2 regions of the Streptomyces sp. NBC_00647 genome follow, and region 2 is predicted to be linked to the other one. Evidence: predicted binding sites of a transcription regulator. Region 2 holds the regulator's gene; the other holds the start of a gene.
The links. Region 2 encodes HspR, which represses chaperone genes until heat shock. Its sites were predicted from a motif close to TTGAGNNNNNNNNNCTCAA; they were not measured.

Region 1 (10,409 bases), 1.3 Mb from region 2:
GCCTGCCAGAACTCGAAGAAGTTCAGCGTCTCGGCCTTCTTGATGCCCGCGACGACCAGCTGGCGGTCACCGTTGGGCTTCACCAGGTCGATGGCGAGGCCGAAGTTGACGTGCGGCGGCTTGACGAGGGTGGGCTTCCCGTCCTTCTCCGCGTAGTGCCAGTTCATCGACGGCATGGCCTTGATGGCCTGCACCATCGCGTAGCCGATGAGGTGGGTGAAGGAGATCTTCCCGCCCCGGGCGCGCTTCAGGTGGTTGTTGATGACGATGCGGTTGTCGAAGAGCAGCTTCACCGGGACCGCGCGCACGGACGTGGCCGTGGGCAGCTCCAGCGAGGCGTTCATGTTCTTCGCGACGGCACCGGCGGGACCGCGCAGGGTGACGTACTCGGGGCCCTCGGGCGCCTCGGTGGCCGGTGCGGCCTTCGGCTGCGCGGCGGCCGGAGCGGCCTTCGCGGGAGCCGGGGCGGCAGCGGCGGGCTTCGGGGCCGCGGGAGCGGCGGCCGGAGCGGGCGCGGCCTGGGGAGGAGCCTGGCGAGCCGCGGGCGCCACGGGGGCGGCCGGCGCGGCAGGCGCGGACGTGGTGGTCCCTGCGGCCCCCGCGGCCGCAGTACCCGCCGGACCCGAGGCGGCGGGTACTGCGGCCGCGCCGGGCTTGTAATCGGCGAAGAAGTCCCACCAGGCTCGGTCTACCGAATTCGGGTCCTGGAGGTACTGCTGATAGATCTCGTCGACGAGCCACTCGTTGGCACCGAAGGCGGCCGCGGGGTTCTTCCCGGCGGCTTGGTCATCGGTCGAGATGCTCGAGTTACTGGGGGACTGTGGCGACACGGCGGCAACCGCCCTCTTCCGCTTCACAAGGTGATGGACAGCGGGAATAAAGGCTACGCCTCCCTGGCCGAGAAGGTCAGGCCGGGCCCGTCCAACGTCGCGCAAGTCACATCGGAATCCGTGTTTCGGCTGTGGAAATGGCGGGAAACAAGCGGGGTTCCGCTTCGGAATGGGTACGTCGACCGGGGGGCACGGCGTGACTCACGCGGCCCTGTGCCTGATCACACGTGTACGCCGGCGGCTACAGCGATGGATCTTGCGGCTCCGGTTCGAACTTTACGTCAACTTGGCAGAGAAGGGAGTCCCGGAAGGATGACCTGGATCCGGCAGCCCCGCTGGGATTCGGCCACGCCGATGCGTCCGCCGTGCAGATCGACCGCCCAGCGGGCGATGGCCAGGCCCAGTCCCGTACCGCCGTCGCTGCCCGGACCGTGCGGCGCGGGCACCCCGCCCCGGTTGAACCGCTCGAAGACGCGGTGCCACTCCGACTTCGGAATGCCGGGCCCCTCGTCCAGGACCTCCAGGGCCAGCGACTCGGGGTAGGCGCCGCGTCGCGCCTTCACGGTCACCCGGCCGTGCGGCGGGCTGTGCTTGACGGCGTTGTCGATGAGATTCGCCACGACCTGGTGGATCCGCTCCGGGTCCGCGTGCGCGGTCAGCTCCGGCGGGGACACGTCGAGGTGCAGATGGACGTCCGTGCGGGTGTGGCTGCCGGAGCCCGAGGCGATGTCCGCGCGCGCGGAGGCGACCATGTTGGCCTCCTTCAGCACACCGGACAGATAGGGCCACACCTCGAAGCGGCGCCTGCGCAGCGGCACGACGCCGTTGTCCAGCCGGGACAGGTCGAGGAGGGTCTCCACCAGCCGTCCGAGCCGCTCCGTCTGCTTCAGCGCCGTGCGCATCGTCTCGGGGTCGGCCGCCGAGACACCGTCCACGACGTTCTCCAGGACCGCGCGCAGGCCCGCGATGGGGGTGCGCAGCTCGTGCGAGACATTCGCCACGAGTTCCTTGCGCTGGCGGTCCTGCGCCTCCAGCTCGTCGGCCATGAGGTTGATCGTCTGGGCCAGGTCGCCCAGCTCGTCCCGCCGGTCGTCACGCACCCGCCGGGTGTAGTCGCCGTGCGAGATGGAGCGGGCCACGGCGTTCATCTCGTCCAGCGGCGCGGTGAGCGAGTGCGCCACGAACTGCGTGATCAGCAGGGTGGCGATCATCGAGAAGACCGTGATGAAGCGGAGCTCCGTCTTGGTGTGCACCGCGATCATCGACAGACCCGTGGTGATGAGTACGGAGATGACGACCAGCGCGCCCAGCTTGGTCTTGATCGAGAAGGGCCGTACACCGCCCCAGGGGCCCGCGCTCCTGCGCTCCCCGGACGCGCGCTCGCCGAGCCCGCGTCCTCTCTCTCCGAGTCCGCTCATCACATCAGCCCCTCACGCAGGTCCCGATCACGCAGGTCCCGACGTTCCGACGGAGCCCCGGCTCAGGGAGTCGGGGTCTCGAGTGCGTAGCCCACGCCGTGCACCGTACGGATCCGCTCGGCACCGATCTTGCGACGCAGCGCCTTGATGTGGCTGTCGACGGTCCGGGTACCGGAGGCGTCCGCCCAGTCCCACACCTCGGCGAGCAGCTGCTCGCGCGAGAGTACGGCACGCGGGGTGTTCGCGAGGCAGACGAGGAGATCGAACTCTGTGGGAGTGAGGTGCACGTCCTCGCTGCGCACCCGCACCCGGCGCTGCGCGTGGTCGATCTCCAGCTCACCGAGGCGCAGGATGCCGCTGCGCGGCGTGGAGGCCGCGACCACCGCGCGCTCGACCCTGCGGAGCAGGACGTGCACGCGAGCGGCCAGCTCACGCATCGAGAAGGGCTTGGTCATGTAGTCGTCGGCGCCGACGCCGAGCCCGACCAGCATGTCGGTCTCGTCGTCGCGCGCGGTGAGCATCAGTACCGGCACCGGGCGGGCGGCCTGCACACGGCGGCAGACCTCCAGGCCGTCGAAGCCGGGCAGCATGATGTCGAGGATCAGCAGATCGGGCTGCCAGGCCTCGGCGGTGTCGACGGCGGCCGGACCGTCGCCCGCGGTTTGCACGAGGAATCCCTCGGCTCTCAGGCGGGCCGCGATGGCGTCGACGATCGTCGGGTCGTCCTCGACGACCAATACCCGGCGCTGAGCGCCCTGGGTCGCCGCCGTGCCGTTCTGGGAGGTGTGTGTCTGCTCCATCGCCCGCCCCTGAAGTGTGCTTTCCGGAATCCGTGGGGTGATCCCATGACTGCGCTTGACGCTTGAATGATCCGCGTCAGGCAAGCAGGGTACGGGCAGTCACCGTGCCTCGGCTATCCAGGCCTTACCCCGAGATGCACGACGTCGGGAACGCCCCGGGCAACAGGGATCTCTTCGGTACGGATCCGCTGGAATCCGGCATTCCGCAAGGATCCTTCAAATTCCGGAGAGGGCTGTGCCGACCACACGGCGAGCACGCCGCCCGGCTTCAACGTCCTTGCGCAGCCTGCGAGTCCGGACGCCCCGTAGAGGCCCGCGTTGCCCTCGGTGACGGTCCAGCCGGGTCCGTTGTCGATGTCGAGGCACAGCGCGTCGAACGTGTCGGAGATCTCATTGACGTACTCGACGAGATCGGACTCGACGATCTCCGTGCGCGGGTCGGTGAGCGCCCGGGCCGAGAGTCCGGCGAGCGGGCCGTCCCGGTGCCAGTCGATGACGGCCCGCTCGCGCTCGACCACCGTGATGTGCCCCCAGCGGGGGTCGGCGGCCGCGTGCGCGAGCGAGAAGCCGACGCCGAGCCCGCCGATCAGCAGACTCGGCTCCGGGCGCCCGTCCAGGGCGTCGTACGCCGCGTCCACGAGCAGTCGCTCGGAACGCCCGTCGGACGTGTCCATCAGAAAGCACCCGTTGGCGATGATCTGCAGCAGCGCGCCGTGGCGCCGCAACACGACCTCGCCGTACGGGCCCTGGCGGCGGTCGATGACCACAGGGATGTCGTACGAGGCAGTCATGGCGCCATCCTGGCAGTTTCACCGGAACGGGTGGCCAGGATTTCGCCCGGGGCCCGGCCCCCAGGGTCCGGCCCCGGGCGGTGCGAGGCGGGATCAGGCGCCCCGCGGTCACCTGCGTTCGGGGTTGACGCACACCAGTGTGGGGACCGCGTTCAGTGGCGGCAGGATGTCCTTCGGCTCGTCCTCGGGGAGGGCGGGCGAGCCGGCGGGGAGGAAGGAAGCGAAGAGCCCGGGAGGCAGCCGGAGGTCGGCCGGCTTCGGCGGCTTCCGGGACGGGCCGGTCGCTGTCCTTCGGGTTCATGTCCAGTTGTCCGGCCGGCTCCTTCTCGGCCTTCGGCCCGGGCCCGCTCCGAGGCCTGCGCGAGGGCGCCTGCCCCTCGAAGGGCCGCGGGCGGGGCCCGCTAGTTGGAGAGCGACCCGTTCTGGGCGTCGGACGCGGACTGCCAGGCCTGCATGCCCGCTCGGGACGCCTCCTTGGCCTGCTGCCACTTGATGGCCGCCTGCTGGGCCGGGGTCACGTCCATGTCGCGGATCAGGCGCCGGCCTGCGGAGAACACGGCGACGGCCGCGATGACCATGCCGGTGCACGCCACTACGGCACCGGTCACGGTGAGCACGGCGCCGGTGGTGACGAGCCGGCTGTCGATGTCGATCGTGTGCTGGGAGTGGTGATGGTTCATGACTCCACCTTCCAACGGCAGGCGGCCACCTCGCATCCCGATCAACAGCTCGAGCGGCCGGGTGACCCGCGTCGTGTGACGTGCGGTCCTGGTGGCGCGCGAGGAGGCGACCGGCGACCGGAGCCCCCTGCTACGTGCTGACCTTCGCCCCTGCCACCCGCCGCGCACCGGTCGGCTCACCACCCGAGCCCGACCCTGGCCACGGGGGAGACCCGCACCACCGACTCCTCTGTTCCGGAGAGACGTGCGTACGCCGTTCGAGGAATCCGGCGCTAGGACCGGTCCCCGACGAAGTGCCCGCTCGCCAGCGGTGCCTCCACCCGCCACCCCAGTGACTCGTACAGTGCCCGCCCCTCCGGTGTCCCCGCCAGCACTCCCGTCTCGGCGCCCTGGTCCGCGGCGGCCCGGGTGAGGGTCCGCATCACGAAGCGGCCGAGCCCCCGTCGCCGGTGCTCCGCCGACGTCTCTATCTGGTCCACGACCGCCGTCCCGCCCGTGGGGGCGATCTGGCCGCGGGCCGCCCAGGAGCCGTCCGACGCCGTGACCAGGGCGCGCGTGACGCCACCGCGGGTCCAGGTGCGCAGCCGGTAGCCGACGGGCAGGCCACCGTCCGAGGCGGCGCTCCCGGTGTCGGTCAGGGGCACGGACATCAGATAGCCGGGCTCAGGGTCGATCCACCAGCCCGCGCCGAGCCAGGGCCGGACGGCCGAGGGTTCGGCGAAGACCTTGAGCCAGACCCCGGCCGCGGTCACCGCGTCCGCGACCTTCCGGACCGAGGCCTCCTCGACCCGGTCGTTCGTCGCCCCGAGGACATGCCGCGTCACGTGCCCCTTCTGCCCGACATCGATGGTGTACCCCCATCCCTCGACGACGGGCGGCGCCGCCCCGCGCGAGACGACCCATCCGTCCACCCAGGCCCGCACGATCCTGTCCACGCTGCCCCCCTGCGCCCGCTTCCGGTTCATGTAATGGTCACTACGTGATGTTAGCCATTACCCACCTGGTGATGATGCCAGGGCGGCCCGGCGTCGCGCCACCCCCTTGGCCGGTGCCCGGGCGGCGGCTTCCCGCTCGACCGGACCGGCCCCGGACCGCTGATGACCAGCGGAGATGCTGGCGGGTCGCGGTCGATCGGAAGTGATCGCTCAGAGCGAACAGTCCCAGGGGAACATTGGGCGGCCTCCGTGCATTGAGTCGGCATAGCTCAACTTGACTGCCGAAGGGGAGATCATGGCTTCGACGTCCGCATCACTCACCCTGCCCGTGTTGCCGCTCGACGACGAGGTCGTGCTGCCCGGGATGGTGGTTCCGCTGGATCTGAACGACACCGATGTGCGTGCCGCGGTGGAGGCTGCTCAGGCCGCCGCCCGTTCAACGCCCGGCAAGCCTCAGGTACTCCTGGTGCCACGCATCGACGGGACCTACGCGAGCACCGGAGTGCTCGGCACCGTCGAGCAGGTCGGCCGGCTGGCCGACGGCGACCCGGGCGCGCTGATCCGCGGGCGCGGGCGCGTGAAGGTCGGCGCGGGGACCACCGGTCCCGGTGCCGCACTCTGGGTCGAGGGCACCCGGATCGAGGAGACCCTCCCCGACCCCCTGCCCGGCCGGGTCGCCGACCTGGTGAAGGAATACAAGGCCCTGGCCACCAGCTGGCTGCGCAAGCGCGCCGCCTGGCAGGTCGTGGACAGGGTGCAGCAGATCGACGATGTCTCCGCCCTTGCCGACAATTCCGGTTACTCACCGTTCCTGACCGTCCAGCAGAAGGTCGAGCTGCTGGAGACCGCCGACCCCGTGGCCCGGCTGAAGCTCGCCACCGAGCAGCTCCGTGAGCATCTCGCCGAGCAGGATGTCGCCGAGTCGATCGCCAAGGACGTCCAGGAGGGCGTCGACAAGCAGCAGCGCGAGTTCCTGCTGCGGCGCCAGCTGGAAGCCGTACGCAAGGAACTGCGCGACCTCAAGGGCGAGGACGGCGAGGACGAGTCCGACGACTACCGCGCCCGCGTCGAGGCCGCCGATCTTCCGGAGAACGTCCGTGAGGCCGCTCTCAAGGAGGTCGAGAAGCTGGAGCGGTCCAGTGACCAGTCGCCCGAGGGCAGCTGGATCAGGACCTGGCTCGACACCGTCCTGGAACTGCCGTGGAACGAGCGGACCGAGGACGCGTACGACATCCAGGGCGCCCAGTCCGTGCTCGACGCCGAGCACGCCGGTCTGGAGGACGTGAAGGAGCGCATCACCGAGTACCTCGCCGTGCGCAAGCGGCGCTCCGAGCGCGGTCTCGGAGTCGTCGGAGGCCGGCGCGGCGGTGCCGTGCTCGCGCTCGTCGGCCCGCCCGGCGTCGGCAAGACCTCGCTCGGCGAGTCCGTCGCGCACGCCATGGGCCGCAAGTTCGTCCGTGTCGCCCTCGGCGGCGTACGGGACGAGGCCGAGATCCGCGGCCACCGCCGTACGTACGTCGGCGCGCTGCCCGGCCGGATCGTCCGCGCCATCAAGGAGGCCGGGTCGATGAACCCGGTGGTCCTGCTCGACGAGATCGACAAGGTCGGCTCCGACTTCAGGGGCGACCCGGCGGCGGCGCTGCTCGAAGTCCTCGACCCGGCGCAGAACCACACCTTCCGTGACCACTACCTGGAAGTCGAACTCGACCTCTCCGACGTCGTGTTCCTGGCCACGGCCAATGTGCTCGAAGCCATCCCGGAGGCCCTGCTCGACCGCATGGAGCTGGTCCGCCTCGACGGCTACACCGAGGACGAGAAGGTCGTCATCGCCCGGGACCACCTGCTGCCGCGTCAGCTGGAGCGGGCCGGTCTCGAGAAGGACGAGGTCGTCCTCGCGGAGAGCGCGCTGCGCAAGCTCGCCGGGGAGTACACCCGGGAAGCGGGCGTGCGCAATCTGGAGCGGGGCATCGCCCGGCTGCTGCGCAAGGTCGCGGCCCAGCACGAACTGGGCGAGCGGGAGCTGCCGTTCACGGTGACCGACGCCGACCTGCGCGGGCTCATCGGGCGCCCGCACCACGTGCCCGAGTCCGCTCAGGACCCGGCCGAGCGCCGTACGGCGGTGCCCGGTGTCGCCACCGGTCTGGCCGTCACCGGCGCGGGCGGTGACGTCCTCTACGTGGAGGCGTCGCTGGCCGACCCGGAGACGGGCGCTGCGGGTCTGACCCTCACCGGTCAGCTGGGCGACGTGATGAAGGAGTCGGCACAGATCGCGCTCTCCTTCCTGCGCTCGCACGGCGCGGAGCTCGAACTGCCCGTCGGCGACCTGAAGGACCGGGGTGCGCACATCCACTTCCCGGCGGGCGCCGTCCCCAAGGACGGGCCGAGCGCGGGCGTCACGATGACGACCGCCCTGGCGTCGCTCCTGTCGGGCCGGCTGGTCCGCACCGACGTGGCCATGACCGGCGAGGTCTCGCTGACCGGCCGTGTCCTGCCCATCGGCGGCGTGAAGCAGAAGCTGCTCGCCGCGCACCGGGCGGGTGTCACGACCGTGATCATCCCGAAGCGCAACGAGGCCGATCTGGACGACGTCCCGGCCGAGGTCCTGGACAAGCTCGACGTCCACGCCGTCACGGACGTCCGCCAGGTCCTGGAGCTGGCACTGGCGCCGGCGACGAACGGCGCCGTGCCGGAGGTTCCGGTAGCGGCGTGACGGACGCTGCCGGAAGGGAAGGCCCGGGTCCCGTGAGGGAGGCCCGGGCCTTCGCCGTACGTCAGGCGCGTGCGCGCCGCGTCAGGTGCCCGCGCCGCTCGTCCTGTGCGGGTCAGCCGTTGGCGAGGGCCGCCACGCGGTCGAGGGCGCCGTTGAACTTGTCGTGGTCCCCGACCGTCGGGCCGGACGAGGTGTACTGCCACATCGTGTAGAACCCCCAGCCCGCCGGGAGCGTCCCCGGATCGGAGGCGTAGCGCGCGATCCACAGCGGGTTGGCGGAGGCGAAGCCGCCGTAGTTGCCGGTGCACTGGGTCCACCAGGTGGTGGCCGTGTAGATCACCGCGTCCCGCCCGGTGCGGGCCTTGTACTGGGCGAGGAAGCTGCTGATCCAGCTGACCATCGCGCTCTGTGTCTTGCCGTAGCAGGCGGCCCCGTACGGGTTCCACTCGATGTCGAGGACGCCGGGCAGGGTCTTGCCGTCCCTGGACCAGCCGCCGCCGTGGTCGACGAAGTAGTTGGCCTGGGTGGCGCCGGTCGTGGTGTCCGGGGTCGCGAAGTGGTACGAGCCGCGGATCATGCCGACGTTGTACGCGCCGTTGTACTGCTGGGCGAAGTACGGGTTCGTGTAGTACGTCCCCTCGGTCGCCTTGGTGTAGGCCCACCTGACCCCGCTGCTCCACAGCGTCGACCAGGCGACGTTGCCCTGGTGGCCGGAGACGTCCACGCCTTCCGTCTGGGTGGCGTCACCGGTGGACGGCGTGCCGTCCTGGCCGTCGTGGGCGATGACCCCGATGCCCATCCGGGCGGAACCCCGGGCGGGGGTGTCGGCGGCGGAGGCGGGGAGGGAGTAGAGGAGGGTGAAGGCGGCGAGCAGGGTTCCTACCGCGAGCACGCGCAGGCGGTGGGCCGTTCCGGATCTGTGCACGGGCATGTGCGTGCCTCCGAAGGGCGATGGAACTCCGGAGGGGCTCGGTGGAGCTCGCCGGAGCTCGGTGGGGGGAGAGTGCGGGCACGCGTGCCGAAGGGGGGATCAGGTCGTCCTTGCACTGGGGTGGCGTGCGCATGCCAGCAGATAAGTGTCTGATAAAGAAGCTACGCACGTAGACGACGGCGTGGGAAGAGGGGCCGGAGGCTGCCGTTGGTCTACGCCTGCGAAATACTGGCGGAGCTGCGGCAACGGCGAGTTCTGGCAGAAACTTTCAGGATCGGGAAACCGGGTCAGGGGTGCTGACGTGCACGAGCACGGAAACGACGGCGGACGTCCGGTCGAATCCGACGTGTCGGGAAATGGTGTGGACCGGCCCGCGACGCACGGCGGCGCGGAGCGCGAGTTCCTTTCCCTGGAACGCGAGTTGACCGTGTTCCTGCGCCGCGCCCGCGCCAACCAGGGGGAGATGGCCCGCGAGGTCCATCCGGACCTGGAGTCCGCCGCGTACGGACTGCTCGTCCGCCTCGAGGAGTGCGGCCGGCAGCGCGCCACCGAACTCGCCGCCTACATCGGCGTCGGCAAGGCCACCATGTCCCGGCAGCTGCGCGCCCTGGAGGAGTTGGGCCTCGTGGCGCGCGAACCCGACCCCGCGGACGGCCGTGCCTGGCTCGTCCACCTCACCGAGGAGGGCCGCGGCCGCGTCACCAGCGTCCGCGAGGCCCGCCGCGCCCGCTACGTCAGCCAACTCGCCCACTGGGACCAGAACGAGGTCGCGGAACTCGCCAGGCTGCTGCACCAGCTGAACCTCGGCATGGAGAAGTAGCCCGGCCGGCCGCCGTACCCGTCCTCTCACGGCTCCCCGTATCCCCTCACAGCTCCACGAACACCACCGTCGCGTCGTCGTGCTTCTTGCCCCGCCGCGGACACGACCCCTCCGGCGCGTCCGCGCGTTCCAGGCCCCGGACGCGCTCGACGAGGGCGGGGGACCCCTCCGTGCGCACGAGGGCGAACAGATCGGCCCAGTCGCCCCTGTGGAACCGCTCCACCCAGCGGGTGGCGCCGTCCGTGAGGGCCGCCAGGGCGCGGACGGAGGCGCGGGGGAGTGTGCCCGTCACCGCGCGGGAGGCCACCGAGGGGTCCGCGGCCGCCGTGAAGAAGCCGCCCTCCCTGTTGCGGACCGTGGCGTCCGCGACGGCGTCCGTGGCGAGCGAGGTGCGGGGGAGGCGGGAGAGGCGGTCGTCCAGCAGAGCGGTCACCTCACCGGTGGGGGATTCCACCAGCAGGGCCGAGTCCGAGAGCACCAAGTACTCGACGCCG
Region 2 (10,409 bases):
TCGGGCCAGTCATTGCCGAAACGCGCCTGCGCGGGGATGACGAGCCGCACTCCCTTGCCGTTCAGGCCGGTGGGGGAGCCGAAGAGGATCTGGAGGGGGACCGGGGGCTGCCCCTGGCCGTCGTAGGGCGGGTCGGTCGACACGACGAGATCCGTGTAACCGTCCTTGTCCAGGTCGCAGCTCTCCTCCGCGTCGAAGACGGCGGGGAGCCGGCCCTCGGTCGCGGCCGCCTGCCTGCGGGGATCGAGCAACTGCCGTGCCCCGGGCGTGAGTCCGCGCGCACCGCCGTAGACGATCCCGATACCCGCGTCGTCGGCGTGGCTCTGCTCCTTGACCAGGTCGTCGATCACCAGGTCGCGGTGTCCGTCGCCGTTGAAGTCGTCGGCGACCTTGCTGCCCTTGCCGTGCGGGACGGGGAGCAGGGCCGGGGCGTCGGCGACCCGCACGGGTGTGTGCTCGGGGGCCGCGGCGCCGCCGGTGGGGCCGCAGGCGGCGAGGAGGAGGACGCACCCGAGAGCCGTCGCCGTATGTGTCCCGCGTATTCGCCCGCGCACCGCTCACCTCGTCAGCCCCGTTGAAAACGACTGGGTAATGATGCACGCGTTCGAGATACGGCGACACCCCCGTGCTCCGGAGAGCACGGGGGTGCCGGTCGTACCGATCGGATCCGGCCGGTCGGCCGGACCGCTCGTGCCGTTACTTCACCGGTTCCGGCTCCGGCTCGCTCTCCGACTCGGCCGCGCCCGCCGGGGGCTCGTCGTCGACGGGGGTCTTGACGGACTCCAGGAGGAGCTGGGCGACGTCGACGACCTGGATGGACTCCTTGGCCTTGCCGTCGTTCTTCTTGCCGTTGACCGAGTCGGTCAGCATGACGAGGCAGAACGGGCAGGCGGTGGAGACGATGTCGGGGTTCAGCGACAGGGCCTCGTCGACGCGCTCGTTGTTGATGCGCTTGCCGATCCGCTCCTCCATCCACATCCGCGCGCCGCCGGCACCGCAGCAGAAGCCGCGCTCCTTGTGGCGGTGCATCTCCTGCTGACGCAGGCCCGGGACGGCGGACATGATCTCGCGCGGCGGCGTGTAGACCTTGTTGTGTCGGCCCAGGTAGCACGGGTCGTGGTAGGTGATGAGCCCCTCCACCGGGGTCACCGGGAGCAGCTTGCCCTCGTCGATGAGGTGCTGGAGCAGCTGGGTGTGGTGGATGACCTCGTAGTCGCCGCCGAGCTGCGGGTACTCGTTGCCGATGGTGTTGAGGCAGTGCGGGCAGGTGGCGACGATCTTCTTCGCCGTCCGCGGCTTCTTCGAGTCGGCGGTGACGTTGCCCTCGTCGTCGAGCTCCTCGCCGAAGGCCATGTTCAGGGCGGCGACGTTCTCCATGCCGAGTTCCTGGAACAGCGGCTCGTTGCCGAGGCGGCGGGCGGAGTCACCGGTGCACTTCTCGTCGCCGCCCATGATCGCGAACTTGACGCCCGCCATGTGCAGCAGCTCCGCGAAGGCCTTCGTGGTCTTCTTCGCCCGGTCCTCCAGGGCGCCGGCGCAGCCGACCCAGTACAGGTACTCGACCTCGGTCAGGTCCTCGATGTCGCGGCCGACGACCGGGATCTCGAAGTCGACCTCCTTGGTCCACTCGAGGCGCTGCTTCTTGGCCAGACCCCAGGGGTTGCCCTTCTTCTCCAGGTTCTTGAGCATCGTGCCCGCCTCGGACGGGAACGCGCTCTCGATCATCACCTGGTAGCGGCGCATGTCGACGATGTGGTCGATGTGCTCGATGTCCACCGGGCACTGCTCGACACAGGCGCCGCAGGTGGTGCAGGACCACAGGACGTCCGGGTCGATGACGCCGTTCTCCTCGGCGGTGCCGATGAGGGGGCGCTCGGCCTCGGCCAGGGCGGCCGCGGGGACGTCCTTGAGCTGCTCCTCGGACGCCTTCTCCTCGCCCTCCATGTTCTTGCCGCCGCCGGCCAGCAGGTACGGGGCCTTGGCGTGCGCGTGGTCGCGCAGCGACATGATGAGGAGCTTGGGGGAGAGCGGCTTGCCGGTGTTCCAGGCGGGGCACTGCGACTGGCAGCGGCCGCACTCGGTGCAGGTGGAGAAGTCGAGCAGGCCCTTCCAGGAGAACTGCTCGACCTGGGAGACACCGAAGACGTCGTCCTCACCGGGGTCGGTGAAGTCGATGGCCTTGCCGTCGCTGGTCATCGGGAGCAGCTCGCCGAGGGCGGTCCCGCCCTTGGCGTCGCGCTTGAACCAGATGTTGGGGAAGGCGAGGAAGCGGTGCCAGGCGACACCCATGTTGGTGTTCAGACCGACCGTGATCGCCCAGGTCATGGTGACGCCGAGCTTGATCATGGCGGTCAGGTAGACCAGGTTCTGCAGCGTTCCGTAGCTCAGGCCCTTGAAGGCGGCGACCAGGGGGTACGAGGCCCAGTACGCGGCCTCGTAGTGGTCGACACCGTGGATCGCGCCCTCCAGGCCGCGCAGGGTCATGATCGCGAGGCCGATGACGAGGATCACGGCCTCGACGAAGTACGCCTGGCCCGTCTTCGAGCCGGCGAAGCGCGACTTGCGGCCCGGCTTGGACGGCCGGTTCAGCTGCCGGATCGCGATCAGCACGAGGATGCCGAGCGTCGTGAACAGCGCGATGAACTCGGTGTACAGCTCGTACGGGAGCCAGCCGCCGAGCACCGGCAGCGTCCAGTCGGCCTTGAACAGCTGGCCGTAGGCCGTGACGATCGTCAGGCCGAGGGTCAGGAAGCCGACGGCCACGAACCAGTGCGCGACCCCGATGATCCCCCACCGGTTCATACGGGTGTGGCCGACGAACTCCTTGGCCAGCGTGACGCTGCGGGCCTTCCAGTCGTCGGTGCGGCTGCCGGCTGGTACGGGCTGGCCGAGCTTGATGAACCGGTAGATCTGCGCGACGGCCCGTGCGATCAGCGCGACGCCGACCACGGTCAGGACCAGCGACACAATGATCGCGGCGAGTTGCATTCGGGGGCTCCTCGGGCCTGCGAGGTGTTGCTTCGAGGGTGACCTCGAAGGTGATTACTAAGCGGTAACTTATGCAGTCCGTCTGAGACTACCCACTTCTTCCGCCGCACTGTAGCCAGAGGTGCGGTGATCTGCGTCGCTGAGGGAAGCCTGACCGGCCGCGCCGAGGGCGGGCGGAAGGTCCGTTTCACCCGGAGGCGACAGGACACGTAAACCCGATCGTGTTATTCGCACAATACTGTGACAATTACCCCTAAATTAGCGATGTGCTGTACGGAATCTCGGCCGCCACCGCCGCTCTGCTCCTGACCGCCGCGCTCGCCGCGCTGCTGCGGTCGTTCTCCCTGCGCTTCGGTGTGGCCGACGGGACGGGGCCGCCCTCGCGCCGGGCCAGACCGCGAGCGCCGGGGAGAGGGCGGCCGGTTCCCCTGCTCGGCGGGGTGGCCGTGCTGGGCGCGACGGCGTTCGTCGGGTGGGCCGGCGACTGGACCGGTGTCGCCCCGCTCGGGCCGGAGGCCGGACGGCTGCTGGTCGCCGGGATCGCGGTCGCCCTGCTCGGTCTGGCCGCCGATCTGCTCCCCGTGCCGCCGGTCGTGTGCGTGGCCGGAGTCGCCGCGGCCGCCGCGCTCACCGTCCCCCATGACGAACTCGGCATGCCGGGAGGGGTGTTGGCCGTCGTCTGGATCGTCCTCGTGACGCACGCCTTCCGCTCGCTCGACCATGCCGACGGGGTGATGGGGACGGTCGGCGTCATCACCGCGTTCGCGCTCAGCGGGTGCGCGGCGGCCGAGGTCATGGACGGGCTCGCGGCGCTGCTCAGCGTGCTGGCCGCCGCCCTCACCGGCCTTCTGATGCACGGATGGCCGCCGGCCCGGATCGCGCCGGGCCGGTGCGGGTCGTTGTTCGCCGGGTTCGTGCTGGCCTCGGCGGTCGTGCTGGTGCACGCGGAGCGGCCCGCGGGGCCCGGCTTCGGCGCCGGGTTCGCGCTGACGGCCGTGGCCAGCGCCGACGCCGTCCTGGTCCTCGTGTCGCGGCGGCGGGCGGGCAGACCGCTGCTGCGGCCCGCGCCGGACCACCTGGTGCACCGGCTGCGGCGGGCGGGGCTGACCCGGCAGGGGGTCCTGGTCGTGACGGGGCTCGCCGCGTTCGCGGGTGCGCTCGTCGGGTTGCTCATCGATCTGGGGTGGCTGGGGGCGTGGGCCGCCTGGTGGGTGGCCGGTGCCGTGGCGCTGGTCGCCGTCGCGGGGGCCGTTCGTCCGGGGCCCCGCTCGCGCCGTCCCCCTCCGCATGCGATTCCCTCCCCCGGGGGACCCGTCCCGAGATCCGCTTTCCGGCCGGGGAGACCCCGCCGGGCGGCTCCGGACGCAGTGAGGGTCCACTGACTCTGAGAGAAAAGTGCAGGCCAGAGGCTACCTGCGTGTAAGGAACGGATAAGAGTTGAGCCCCCACGACTCAGGTCTGTTGACCGGGAGGCGGACGTCGTGCACACTTGAGTCCGTTCCACTCAAGTCATTGCTGGAGGAATCGAAATGGCACGTGCGGTCGGCATCGACCTGGGCACGACTAACTCAGTCGTCAGCGTTCTGGAGGGCGGCGAGCCCACCGTCATCACCAACGCCGAGGGCGCCAGGACCACGCCGTCCGTCGTCGCCTTCGCGAAGAACGGTGAGGTGCTCGTCGGCGAGGTCGCCAAGCGCCAGGCGGTCACGAACGTGGACCGGACCATCCGTTCGGTGAAGCGTCACATGGGCACGGACTGGAAGATCGAGCTCGACGGGAAGAGCTTCAACCCGCAGCAGATGAGCGCCTTCATCCTGCAGAAGCTGAAGCGCGACGCCGAGGCGTACCTGGGCGAGAAGGTGGCCGACGCGGTCATCACCGTCCCGGCGTACTTCAACGACTCCGAGCGTCAGGCGACGAAGGAGGCCGGCGAGATCGCGGGCCTGAACGTCCTGCGCATCGTGAACGAGCCCACCGCCGCGGCCCTGGCGTACGGCCTCGACAAGGACGACCAGACGATCCTCGTCTTCGACCTCGGCGGCGGCACCTTCGACGTGTCCCTGCTGGAGATCGGTGACGGCGTCGTCGAGGTGAAGGCCACCAACGGTGACAACCACCTCGGTGGTGACGACTGGGACCAGCGGGTCATGGACTACCTGGTCAAGCAGTTCCAGGCCGGTCACGGCGTGGACCTGTCCAAGGACAAGATGGCCCTCCAGCGCCTCCGCGAGGCCGCTGAGAAGGCCAAGATCGAGCTGTCCTCGTCCACCGAGACCTCGATCAACCTGCCCTACATCACGGCGTCCGCCGAGGGCCCGCTGCACCTGGACGAGAAGCTCACGCGCGCCCAGTTCCAGCAGCTGACGGCCGACCTTCTGGAGCGCTGCAAGACGCCGTTCCACAACGTCATCAAGGACGCCGGCATCAACCTCTCCGAGATCGACCACGTCGTTCTCGTGGGTGGCTCCACCCGTATGCCCGCCGTCGCCGAGCTCGTCAAGGAGCTGACCGGTGGCAACGAGGCCAACAAGGGCGTGAACCCGGACGAGGTCGTCGCCATCGGCGCCGCCCTCCAGGCCGGTGTCCTCAAGGGTGAGGTCAAGGACGTCCTGCTCCTCGACGTGACCCCGCTGTCCCTCGGTATCGAGACCAAGGGAGGGATCATGACCAAGCTCATCGAGCGCAACACCACGATCCCGACCAAGCGCTCCGAGATCTTCACGACGGCCGAGGACAACCAGCCGTCCGTCCAGATCCAGGTCTACCAGGGCGAGCGCGAGATCGCGGCGTACAACAAGAAGCTCGGGATGTTCGAGCTGACCGGTCTGCCGCCGGCCCCGCGTGGCGTTCCGCAGATCGAGGTCGCCTTCGACATCGACGCCAACGGCATCATGCACGTGACCGCGAAGGACCTGGGCACGGGCAAGGAGCAGAAGATGACCGTCACCGGCGGCTCCTCGCTGCCGAAGGACGAGGTCGACCGGATGCGCCAGGAGGCCGAGAAGTACGCGGAGGAGGACCACGCCCGCCGCGAGGCCGCCGAGACCCGCAACCAGGGCGAGCAGCTCGTCTACCAGACGGAGAAGTTCCTCAAGGACAACGAGGACAAGGTCCCCGGTGACGTCAAGACCGAGGTCGAGGCCTCCGTCGAGGAGCTGAAGGCCGCGCTCAAGGGCGAGGACACCGCCGAGATCCGTACCGCCACCGAGAAGGTCGCCGCGGTCTCGCAGAAGCTGGGCCAGGCCATGTACGCCGACGCCCAGGCCGCGCAGGCGGCGGGCGGCGACGCTCCCGGTGCCGAGGCCCCGAGGGCCGACGACGACGTCGTCGACGCCGAGATCGTCGACGAGGACCGCAAGGACGGTGCCGCGTGACGGAGGAGACCCCGGGCTTCGAAGAGCAGCCCGACGTCCCTTCCGGCGCCACCTCTGACGACGCCGAGCCGCAGTCCGCCACCCCCTCTGCGGAGGGGGCGGCGGCCCCGGACGGGGACGCAGCAGCACAGTTGGTCGGCCTGACGGCCCAGCTGGACCAGGCACGCACGGCACTCACCGAGCGCACCACGGACCTCCAGCGGCTCCAGGCCGAGTTCCAGAACTACCGCCGCCGTGTCGAGCGCGACCGGATCGCGGTCAAGGAGATCGCCGTGGCGAACCTCCTGACCGAGCTCCTGCCCGTGCTCGACGACATCGGCCGCGCGCGGGACCACGGCGAGCTCGTCGGCGGATTCAAGTCCGTCGCCGAGTCCCTCGAGACCGTCGCGGCGAAGATGGGGCTCCAGCAGTTCGGCAAGGAGGGCGAGCCCTTCGACCCGACGATCCACGAGGCCCTGATGCACTCGTACGCGCCGGACGTCACGGAGACGACGTGCGTGGCGATTCTGCAGCCGGGGTATCGCTTCGGCGAGCGCACCATCCGCCCCGCGCGGGTGGCCGTCGCCGAACCGCAGCCCGGGGCACAGACGGTCAAGGCCGATGAGTCGGCCGAGGCGGTCGAGGACAAGGAGAGCGGTGGCCCGGACGAGGGCTGAGCTTGACCGGAGAAGGAAGGAGGGACGTCGGGGATGAGCACCAAGGACTTCATCGAGAAGGACTTCTACAAGGTCCTCGGCGTCCCCAAGGACGCCACCGAGGCCGAGATCAAGAAGGCGTACCGGAAGCTCGCCCGCGAGTTCCACCCGGACGCCAACAAGGGCAACACCAAGGCCGAGGAGCGCTTCAAGGAGATCTCCGAGGCGAACGACGTGCTCGGCGACCCCAAGAAGCGCAAGGAGTACGACGAGGCACGCGCCCTCTTCGGCAACGGTGGCTTCCGGCCGGGTCCCGGCGCGGGCGGCGGCAACTTCAACTTCGACCTGGGGGACCTCTTCGGAGGCGGCGCCCAGGGCCAGGGAGCGGGAGGATCCGGCGGCTTCGGCGGCGGTATCGGTGACGTCTTCGGCGGTCTGTTCAACCGCGGCGGCACCACCACGGGGACGCGTACGCAGCCCCGGCGCGGCCAGGACATCGACACCGAGGTCACGCTGTCCTTCACGGAGGCGGTGGACGGCGCGACCGTTCCGCTGCGCATGACCTCGCAGCAGCCGTGCAAGGCCTGCTCCGGCACCGGCGACAAGAACGGCACACCGCGCGTGTGCCCGACCTGCGTCGGCACCGGCCAGGTGGCGCGCGGCTCCGGTGGCGGGTTCTCGCTCACGGACCCCTGCCCGGACTGCAAGGGCCGCGGCCTCATCGCCGAGCACCCCTGCATGGAGTGCACGGGCAGCGGCCGCGCCAAGTCGTCCCGCACGATGCAGGTCCGCATCCCGGCGGGGGTCACCGACGGGCAGCGGATCCGGCTGCGCGGCAAGGGTGCGCCCGGCGAACGGGGCGGCCCGTCCGGCGATCTGTACGTCACCGTCCATGTGGACGCCCACCCGGTCTTCGGCCGCAAGGGCGACAACCTCACCGTCACCGTGCCCGTCACCTTCACGGAGGCTGCGCTCGGCGGCGAGGTGAAGGTGCCGACCCTGGGCGGACCCGCGGTGACCCTGAAGCTGCCGCCGGGCACGCCCAACGGACGCACCATGCGTGCCCGGGGAAGGGGCGCGGTCCGTAAGGACGGCACCCGGGGCGATCTTCTCGTGACCGTCGAAGTGGCGGTCCCGCAGGACGTGTCGGGCAAGGCTCGTGACGCTCTGGAGGCGTATCGCGAGGCGACCGCGGGCGAGGATCCGCGGGCGGAGCTGTTCCAGGCCGCGAAGGGAGCATGACGGAGCCATGGATACGACCGGTCGTCGGCGCAACCCGTACGAACTGACCGAGGAGACACCGGTCTACGTCATCTCGGTGGCCGCCCAGCTCTCCGGACTCCACCCGCAGACCCTGCGTCAGTACGACCGCCTCGGCCTGGTCTCTCCCGACCGCACGGCCGGGCGGGGCCGCCGCTACTCGGCTCGCGACATCGAACTGCTGCGCACCGTGCAGCAGTTGTCGCAGGACGAGGGCATCAACCTGGCCGGCATCAAGCGCATCATCGAGCTGGAGAACCAGGTGGCCGCGCTCCAGTCGCGCGTCGCGGAGCTGGAGTCGGCCCTCGACGGCGCCGCGGCCGCCATGCAGCAGCGCGAGGCCGCCGTGCACGCCTCGTACCGCCGTGACCTGGTCCCGTACCAGGAGGTCCAGCAGACCAGCGCGCTGGTGGTGTGGCGGCCGAAGCGGTCGTCCGAGTAGGGCGCGAACATCTGAAGGGGCCCGGAGGTCATCGACCTCCGGGCCCTCTCGTGTGCCGTCACGCGTCTAACGATTGACCATGACCTCGGCGGAGGCCTGCCGCTCGCCCACGCGGCCGTACACGTCCACGGCGCGCACGGAGACCGTGCACGGACCCGTGTACTGCGGGGTCCAGGCGATGGTGTCCGAGTCCGTGAACCGGGTGCCGCTGGAGCCACAGGCTCCGGAGACGTCCCAGGAGTACCCCTTCAGCAGCCGTCCCTCGTCACCCGACCCGGGCCTTATGCCGACGGTGACGGGGAAGCGGGTTCCCCCCTCGGAGACCACGGTCAGCCGGGGCGCGGCGGGCCCGGTGGCGGTGGCGGGCGTCAGACGCTCGACGGCGGCCTGCGGGGAGGGCACCGACTCGGCTCCCCCGTTGTCGACCGAGGCGACGTAGTACGACGCGGTGCCCTGCGGGGCGGAGGTGTCGGCGTAGGAGGTGGCCGCCGCCCCGGCGCTTCCCACCAGGGTCCACGCGCCCTGGGCGGACGTACGGCGGTAGACGTGGAATCCGGTGACCATCGCGTCGGAGTCCTGCGCGGGGGTCCAGGTGATGTGGGTGGAAGCGTCGGCGGGCGTGCCCTGGAGCGCGGACGGCACGGGCACGGTGGACTCCTCCGGGCGCATGACCGTCACGCCCTCGGAGACGGGCGAGACGTTCCCGGCTCCGTCGACGGCCTGGACGGTGTACCTGTAGTCGGTTCCCACTTCTGCGATCGGGTCCGTGTAGGACGTCCCGAACACGGGCTGGGGTCCGTCGGGGTCGCTCTGCCCGAGCGGTGCGGCCCACACCTCGTAGAGATCGACGTCCGCCGAAGAGGGCGACCACAGCAGGACGTTGCCCGCGGTGGTGCCCTGAGCCGACAGGCCGGTGACGCGCGCGGGCGCCGTCCGGTCGGCGGTGGTCACAGCCCGGTCCGCCGTCCCCGTGGACTCGTTGCCCGCCCTGTCATGGGCGCGGACCTCGTAGTAGTAGGTCACGCCGGTCACCGGGAGGGTCGTGTCGGTGTACGAGGTGGAGGTCGTCGTGGTCAGCCGTGTCCAGGTGGTGCTGCCCTTGAGGCGGCGGTAGACGCGGTAGCCCGCGAGGTCCATCTCCTGGTTCTTCGACCAGGAGACCCTGGCCTTGCCCGTGGCGGTGTCGTACGTCGCCGAAGAACCGGTGGGCACAAGTGGCTTTGTCTTGTCGATGGTGGCGGAAGTGACGGGTTTGTAGGCGAAGGTGACATTTGCCTTGCCCGTCCAATTGACGAAATCTATGCGCAGAGTGTGCTGTCCGTGCGGAATGGTGAGGTTGACCGTTTTCGACTGGGTGGCCGAGACGTTCTTCCAGAGGTCGACCTTGCGCACGCCGTCCAGATACACCCGTATTCCGTCCTGCGTCGTGGCGGGGAGGGTGAAGGGGCCGCCCGAGCCGAAATCCCGAGTCACGGTCCAGCGGACGCCGAAGTCGTTGGCGGGCAGACCCGGGGCGGGCGCGCCGGAACCCCAGCTCTGGTCGATCGCGGAGTCGCAGTCCGTCTTCTTCGGTGTGCCCGAGAATGCGGTGTTCGCATAGAACTGCCGCTTATAAACGGGCGATGTGCAGTTCGTCACTGCGGAGGCGGCGGTGCCGGCCGCGGTGAGCAGTCCGCCCGCGGTGGCGAGCACGAGGGCCGAGGAGAGGGC

Region 1: the regulator HspR is predicted to act here: its motif matches at 5,709-5,727, upstream of lon (endopeptidase La).

The regions. Positions count from the first base shown of each region.
Region 1 covers NZ_CP109040.1:6,779,960-6,790,368, forward strand. Annotated here, with positions in the region: gene OG788_RS29980 (multifunctional oxoglutarate decarboxylase/oxoglutarate dehydrogenase thiamine pyrophosphate-binding subunit/dihydrolipoyllysine-residue succinyltransferase subunit) at 1-830, opposite strand, end outside; gene OG788_RS29985 (ATP-binding protein) at 1,112-2,248, opposite strand; gene OG788_RS29990 (response regulator transcription factor) at 2,311-3,048, opposite strand; gene OG788_RS29995 (spermidine synthase) at 3,162-3,839, opposite strand; gene OG788_RS30000 (hypothetical protein) at 4,241-4,519, opposite strand; gene OG788_RS30005 (GNAT family N-acetyltransferase) at 4,792-5,454, opposite strand; gene lon (endopeptidase La) at 5,750-8,164, shown strand; gene OG788_RS30015 (lysozyme) at 8,277-9,095, opposite strand; gene OG788_RS30020 (MarR family transcriptional regulator) at 9,397-9,915, shown strand; gene OG788_RS30025 (protein phosphatase 2C domain-containing protein) at 9,962-10,409, opposite strand, start outside.
Region 2 covers NZ_CP109040.1:5,528,522-5,538,930, forward strand. Annotated here, with positions in the region: gene OG788_RS24340 (FG-GAP repeat domain-containing protein) at 1-554, opposite strand, end outside; gene OG788_RS24345 ((Fe-S)-binding protein) at 697-2,988, opposite strand; gene OG788_RS24350 (MraY family glycosyltransferase) at 3,255-4,370, shown strand; gene dnaK (molecular chaperone DnaK) at 4,518-6,362, shown strand; gene grpE (nucleotide exchange factor GrpE) at 6,359-7,018, shown strand; gene dnaJ (molecular chaperone DnaJ) at 7,052-8,239, shown strand; gene OG788_RS24370 (heat shock protein transcriptional repressor HspR) at 8,247-8,699, shown strand; gene OG788_RS24375 (fibronectin type III domain-containing protein) at 8,766-10,409, opposite strand, start outside.